DNA from 2 places in the Kineococcus mangrovi genome. Region 1 is predicted to be linked to the other one. Evidence: predicted binding sites of a transcription regulator. Region 1 holds the regulator's gene; the other holds the start of a gene.
The links. The regulator HspR, encoded in region 1, represses chaperone genes until heat shock. The targets are predictions, from matches to a motif close to ANTTGAGNCNGNCNGNCTCAANT.
Positions count from the first base shown of each region.

Region 2: clpB (ATP-dependent chaperone ClpB) is a predicted target of HspR. The motif match lies at 1,189-1,211, and genes of this name have one in related genera.

Region 1 covers NZ_JBGGTQ010000008.1:211,638-215,038, forward strand. The annotation lists gene grpE (nucleotide exchange factor GrpE) at 1-483, shown strand, start outside; gene AB2L28_RS17120 (DnaJ C-terminal domain-containing protein) at 524-1,585, shown strand; gene AB2L28_RS17125 (heat shock protein transcriptional repressor HspR) at 1,617-2,054, shown strand; gene AB2L28_RS17130 (aminoglycoside phosphotransferase family protein) at 2,124-2,990, shown strand; gene AB2L28_RS17135 (hypothetical protein) at 2,987-3,139, shown strand; gene AB2L28_RS17140 (class I SAM-dependent methyltransferase) at 3,140-3,401, opposite strand, start outside.
Region 2 covers NZ_JBGGTQ010000002.1:586,754-590,154, reverse strand. The annotation lists gene AB2L28_RS05915 (FAD-binding oxidoreductase) at 1-1,152, opposite strand, end outside; gene clpB (ATP-dependent chaperone ClpB) at 1,264-3,401, shown strand, end outside.

The DNA.
Region 1 (3,401 bases):
ACCCCCGCGGCCCCGGCCGCGGGGGGCCCGGACGACGGGGCCGCCGACGCCGAGCTGGAGGCCGCGAACACCCTCGCGGCCTCGCGGCTGGACGAGCTGCAGCGGTTGAACGCGGAGTACGTGAACTACAAGAAGCGGGTCGACCGCGACCGCGACGTCGCCAAGAACGCGGCGGTCGCGGGCGTGGCCGAGGCCCTGCTGCCGGTCCTGGACGACCTCCACCTCTCGCGCGAGCACGGTGACCTCACCGGCCCGTTCTCCGCGATCGCGGACAAGCTCGAGGCGACGCTGCACCGGTTCGGCCTCGAGCGGTACGGCCAGGACGGCGAACCGTTCGACCCGGCCGTGCACGAGGCGCTCATGCACAGCCACTCCGACGAGTACGAGGTGGCGACGTGCACGAAGGTCCTGCAGCCGGGGTACAAGCTGGGGGAGCGGATCCTGCGTCCGGCCCGCGTCGCGGTGGCCGACCCGCAGGGATGACCTGCCACGACCAGCACGAGACCGAGGGAGGGGGACGCCGGTGAGCATGCAGGACTGGGCCGAGAAGGACTTCTACGCGGTCCTCGGCGTCTCCCACGACGCCGACGCGGCCGAGATCAAGAAGGCCTACCGCAAGAGGGCGCGCACCCTGCACCCGGACGCGAACCCGGGTGACGCGGCCGCCGAGCAGCGTTTCAAGGAGGTCGGCGAGGCCTACGCGGTCCTGTCCGACCCCGAGCAGCGTCAGCAGTACGACGGCATCCGCGCCATGGTCGGCGGCGGCGCCCGCTTCTCCTCCGGGGGATCGGGCGGCGCGGCCGGCGGCGCGGGGTTCGAGGACCTCCTCGGCGGGTTGTTCGGCCAGGGCCGCGGCGGGGCGCCGGGCGGCGTCCGCTTCGGCACCCCCGGCGGTGGTGCCGGTGGGGGCGCCGGCGGAGGTTTCGAGGACCTCCTCGGCGGGTTGTTCGGGCAGGGCGGCGCTGCTCCCGGGGGTTTCCCGGGTGGTTTCGGTGGCGCCGGCACCCAGACGCCCGCGCGCGGTCAGGACCTCGACGCCTCGGCGCGCGTCACCTTCCGCGACGCCCTGGAGGGCAAGACCGTCTCCCTGCGGGTCCCCGACCCGCGGGGTGGCCCGGCCCGGACCGTCAACGCGCGGCTGCCGCAGGGCGTCCGCGACGGGCAGAAGGTCCGGTTGCGCGGCAAGGGGCTGGCCGGTCCCGGCGGCACGGGCGACCTGCTCGTCACGGTGCACGTCGAACCGCACCCGGTGTTCCGCCGGGACGGCGACGACCTGCGCATGACGCTGCCGGTGTCGTTCGACGAGGCCGTGCTCGGCGCGACGGTCGAGGTCCCGACCCTGGACGGCGCGACCGTCAAGGTGAAGGTCCCCGCCGGGACGCCGTCGGGCCGGTCGCTGCGGCTCAAGGGCCGCGGGGTCAAGCGGTCCCGGTCGACCGACGAGCGGGGCGACCTGTTCGTCACGATCGAGGTCGTCGTCCCGCAGCGGGTCGACGGGGCCGTGCGCGAGGCCGTCGAGGCGTTCGCGAAGGCGACGGCCGGCGACGACCCGCGCGCCGGGCTCGCCGACCGCGCCCGCAGCTGACGGGCCGGCACCACGACGAGACGGGGACGAGATGAGGAGGGGAGCGGTGTACCAGGACGACAGTCCGCTGTTCGTGATCTCGGTCGCGGCCGAGCTCGCGGGGATGCACCCGCAGACGCTGCGGCAGTACGACCGCCTCGGCCTCGTCTCCCCGAGCCGGGCCCGTGGGCGGGGCCGCCGGTACTCCGCGCGGGACATCGCCCAGCTGCGGGAGGTGCAGCGCCTGTCCCAGGAGGACGGGGTGAACCTCGCGGGCGTCAAGCGGATCCTCGACCTCGAGAACCAGGTGCTGGCCCTCGGGCAGCGCGTGGCGGAGCTGGAGACCGAGATCGCGATCGTCCGGCAGCAGGCCCGGCGGATCTTCGCCGCCGGGGTGGCCGGTGACATCGTCGCCACCCCCATGGGTCGGCGGCCGGAGTCGCAGCGCTCCACCGCGCTCGTCGTCTGGCGGCCCGACCGCAGCCGCTGAACCCCGCTGGGGAACACCCGGAACCCCGTCCACCGCACGGTGGGCGGGGTTTCCTGCTTCCCTGGTCCGGTGGACGACGCCGCACTGCCCTGGGCCGTCGCCGTGCTCCGTCGCGCGGGGGCCGGTCCCGGGTCCGCCGAACTCGTCAAGGACCGCCCCTGGTCGACGGTGTGGCGGTTGCCGACGACCACCGGCCCGGTGTGGCTCAAGGCGTGCCCGGTGCGCACCCGGCACGAGGTCCGGTTGCTGTCCGCCCTGGCCCGCTGGGGCGTCCCGCACGTCCTGGTCCCGCTCGCGGTCGAGGAGGACCGCGGCTGGGTGCTGCTGCCCGACGGCGGCCCGACCGTCCGGGACGTCCTGCTGGACCCCGTCGCGGCCGGGGGTCGCTGGCGTGACGTGCTGGCGGCCTACGGCGAGGTGCAGCGCGCCACCGCTCCCCACGCCGACGACCTCGTGGCGCTCGGTGTCCCCGACCTCCGGCTGCCGCAGCTGCCCGCGGCCTTCGAGCGGCTGGCGCAGCGCTGGGCGCCCGACGTGCTCCCCCTGCTGCCCCGCGTGCGCGACGAGGCCGCCGAGCTCGCCGCCGCGGGGTTGCCCGCGACGTTGCAGCACGACGACCTGCACGACGGCAACGTCTTCACCGTCGGGGCGCGCCCCTTCGACTGGGGCGACGCCTGCGTCGGCCACCCCTTCACCAGCCTGCTCGTCGCCCTCGACGCCGCGCCGGAGGGGCCGTCCCCCGACCCGCGCGGTCCTGCCGCCGCCTACCTCGCGGGGTGGCCCGGCCTCCCGGACCCCGCCCGCGTCCTGCAGCTCGCCGTCCGGCTGGCCGTCGTCAGCCGCGCCGACAGCTGGGACCGGGCCCTCGCCGGGTGGCCGGACCCCCCGGCGGGGTTCCGGGACGCGCCCGGGGACTGGTTGCGGCGGCTGCGGTGAGCCCTCGCGTTGTCCGGCTGGTGGTCGTGCTGCGCAGCGCCCGGCACGGTGTCGCGACCCTGGAGGCCGGCGGGGGTTCCCCGCTCGGCGCCGACGTCGAGGAGCGCTCCACCCGGCTCGTGGAGTTCCTCGACCGCGGACTGCGCTGATCACCGCCGGGCCCGCAGCAGGAACCGCCGCTCGGTGAACCGCAGTTCCGGGCGTGCGTGCAGGGCGAGCAGGGACCCGGCGCAGCCCTCGACCGTGAAACCCGCCGGCAGTTGCCACGGGACCATCCGCAGGAACGACACCAGGGTCGCCACGTCCGCGAACCGGACCGGGCCGCTCCACGACTCGGCCACCTCGACACCGAGCCCGGCGGACCGCGCGGCACGGCCGGCGTTCTCGAGGGTCACGTCCGGGAACGCGGGT
Region 2 (3,401 bases), on a different contig from region 1:
CGGGAGCATCGAGCTGGTCGCCGCGAACGGCTGCCGGTGCTCGGCGTCGAGAGCGCGTGCGGTGCAGGTGTCCGCGTCCAGACCGGAGCAGCCCGCCTCGTAGGACATGGCCTCGGGGTAGGCCAGGCGCCGCCCCGACCGCGCCGCCGGGGCCGGCAGGCCGGCGAGCAGGCCCGACAGGTCCGGGGCGCCGCCGCCCGTCCACGTCCCGGACACCTGGACCCGGTCGCCGTCGCCGGGGTTGCGCAGCAGCTTGCAGGTGGACCACAGCTCGCGCGGGGCGTCGGCCTGCCAGCGCTGCCAGGCGGCGAGGACGTCCGCACCCGCCGACAGGGGCCAGCGCACGAAGAACACCGCCACCTCCGGCGCCGGGCGCAGCGCGAACGTCCACGAGGTGACGGCCGCGATGCCGCCACCGCCGCCGCGCAGGGCCCAGAACAGGTCCGCGTCGTCCCCGTCGGTGCTGTCGACGCCGACGGTGCGGGTGCGGCCGTCGGCGGTGACGACGTCGATCGCGCTCACCTGGTCGCAGGTCAGGCCGAAGGAGCGCGCGAGCACGCCGACGCCGCCGCCGAGGGTGAGACCGCTGAGGCCCACGGTCGGGCACGATCCGGAGCCGACGGCGAACCCCGCCGCCCCGACCGCCGCGTAGACGTCGATGAGGCGGGCCCCGGCGCCGATGCGCGCCGTGCGGGCCTCGCGGTCCACCTCGACCGCGGCCATCGGGGACAGGTCGGCGACCAGGCCGTCGCCCGCGGACCAGCCGCCGTAGGAGTGCCCGCCGTTCCGCAGCCGCAGCCCGGCCCCCTGGTCGGCGGCGAAGCGGACGCAGGCGGCGACGTCGTCGGCCGTCTCGCAGTGCGCGACCGCCTGCGGGGCGGGGGAGAAGCGCGGGTTGTAGAGCAGGGACCGGGCGTCGAACCCGTCGTCGTAGCCGTTCGCGCCGCGCAGGCTGACGCCGCCGGAGACGCGCAGCGAGCCCCAGGACGGGCTGCTCGACGGGGTGGGTGCCGCTGTCGCGGGGCTGGACGGGGCACCGCTCGCGGGGGGAGCGCCGGGGGAGCCGGAGGTGCACCCCGCGGTCGCGAGGGCGAGGCCGCCCGCGAGCAGGGCCCGGCGGGTCGGGCGGGCGGTCGAGGGGGACGGGTCCATCCGACCACTGTGCTCCCCGGGTGACCGACTCGTCAGAGTTGAGCGGAACAAGCTCAAGTCTGGCAGAGTTGTCACCAGTGTCGTCAGTCCACCCCCGTCCGGAGGTAGTCCGTGGACCTCAAGCTCACCACCCGCGCCCAGGAGGCGCTGGCCGACGCGGTCGGTCGCGCCACCTCCGCCGGTCACGCCCAGGTCGAACCGCTGCACGTCCTCGCCGCCCTGCTCGGGCAGGAGGGCGGCGTCGCCGGGCACCTGCTCGCCGCCGTCGGCGCCGACCAGGCCCTGGTCGTCCGCCGCGTCGACGGGGCCCTGGCCTCGCTGCCGAGCGCCTCGGGCACCAACGTCAGCCAGCCGCAACTGTCCCGCCCCGCCCTGGCGCTCATGCAGGCCGCCGGCGACGAGGCCCGCGCCCTGGACGACGCCTACGTCTCCACCGAGCACCTCCTGCTCGGCGCGGCCGCCTCGACGTCCGCCGCCGGGGAGGCGCTGCGCGCCGTCGGCGCCACCCGCGACGCCCTGCTCGACGCCCTCCCGTCCGTCCGCGGCGGCGCCAAGGTCACCTCACCGGACCCCGAAGGCACCTACCAGGCGCTGGAGAAGTACGGCGTCGACCTCACCGAGCAGGCCCGGCAGGGCCGCCTCGACCCGGTCATCGGCCGCGACGCCGAGATCCGCCGCGTCGTGCAGGTGCTGTCCCGCCGCACCAAGAACAACCCCGTCCTCATCGGGGAGGCCGGCGTCGGCAAGACCGCCGTCGTCGAGGGGCTGGCCCAGCGGATCGTCGCCGGCGACGTCCCGGAGTCGCTGCGCGGCAAGCGGCTCATCTCCCTCGACATCGCCTCCATGGTCGCCGGCGCGAAGTACCGCGGGGAGTTCGAGGAACGCCTCAAGGCCGTCCTCGCCGAGATCCAGGGCTCCGAGGGGCAGGTCGTCACCTTCATCGACGAACTGCACACCGTCGTCGGCGCGGGCGCCGGTGAGGGCGCGATGGACGCCGGGAACATGCTCAAGCCCATGCTCGCCCGCGGACAGCTCCGCCTCGTCGGCGCGACCACCCTCGACGAGTACCGCGAGCGCATCGAGAAGGACCCCGCCCTCGAACGCCGGTTCCAGCAGGTCTTCGTCGGCGAACCCTCCGTCCCCGACACCATCGGCATCCTGCGCGGGCTGCGCGAACGGTACGAGGCCCACCACAAGGTCGCCATCTCCGACGCCGCCCTCGTCGCCGCCGCCTCCCTGTCCGACCGGTACATCCCCGGCCGGCAGCTGCCGGACAAGGCCATCGACCTCGTCGACGAGGCCGCGTCCCGGCTGCGCATGGAGATCGACTCCTCGCCCGTCGAGATCGACGAGCTCCGCCGCGCCGTGGACCGGATGAGGATGGAGGAACTCGCCCTCGGCAAGGAGGACGACGCCGCCAGCCGCGAACGCCTCGACGCGCTGCGCCAGAACCTCGCCGACAAGCAGGAGCAGCTCACCGCGCTCACCGCGCGCTGGGAGCAGGAGAAGGCCGGCCTGAACCGCGTCGGCGACCTCAAGCACCAGGTCGACGAACTGCGCTCGCAGGCCGAACGCCTCCAGCGCGAGGGCGACCTCGGCGCCGCCAGTGAGATCCTCTACGGCAAGATCCCCGCCCTGGAAGCCGAACTCGCCCAGGCCCAGGCCGCCGAGCAGGACGTCGCGTCCACGACCGGCGGCACCGGCCCGATGGTCGCCGACGAGGTCGGACCCGACGACATCGCCGAGGTCATCGCCGGCTGGACCGGCATCCCCGCCGGCCGGCTGCTGGAGGGCGAGACCGAGAAGCTGCTGCGCATGGAGGAGTTCCTCGGTGCCCGGCTCATCGGCCAGACCGCTGCGGTGCAGGCGGTCTCGGACGCCGTGCGGCGCTCGCGGGCCGGGGTCAACGACCCCGACCGCCCGACCGGCTCGTTCCTGTTCCTCGGCCCCACCGGCGTCGGGAAGACCGAGCTGGCCAAGGCGCTCGCCGACTTCCTCTTCGACGACGAGCGCGCCACGGTCCGCATCGACATGAGCGAGTACTCCGAGAAGCACGCCGTCGCCCGTCTCGTCGGTGCCCCTCCGGGGTACGTCGGGTACGAGGAGGGCGGCCAGCTCACCGAGGCCGTCCGGCGCCGGCCCTACTCCGTCGTGCTGCTCGACGAGGTGGAGAAGGCGCACCCGGAGGTGTTCGACATCCTCCTGCAGGTCCTCGACGACGGCCGCCTCACCGACGGCCAGGGCCGCAC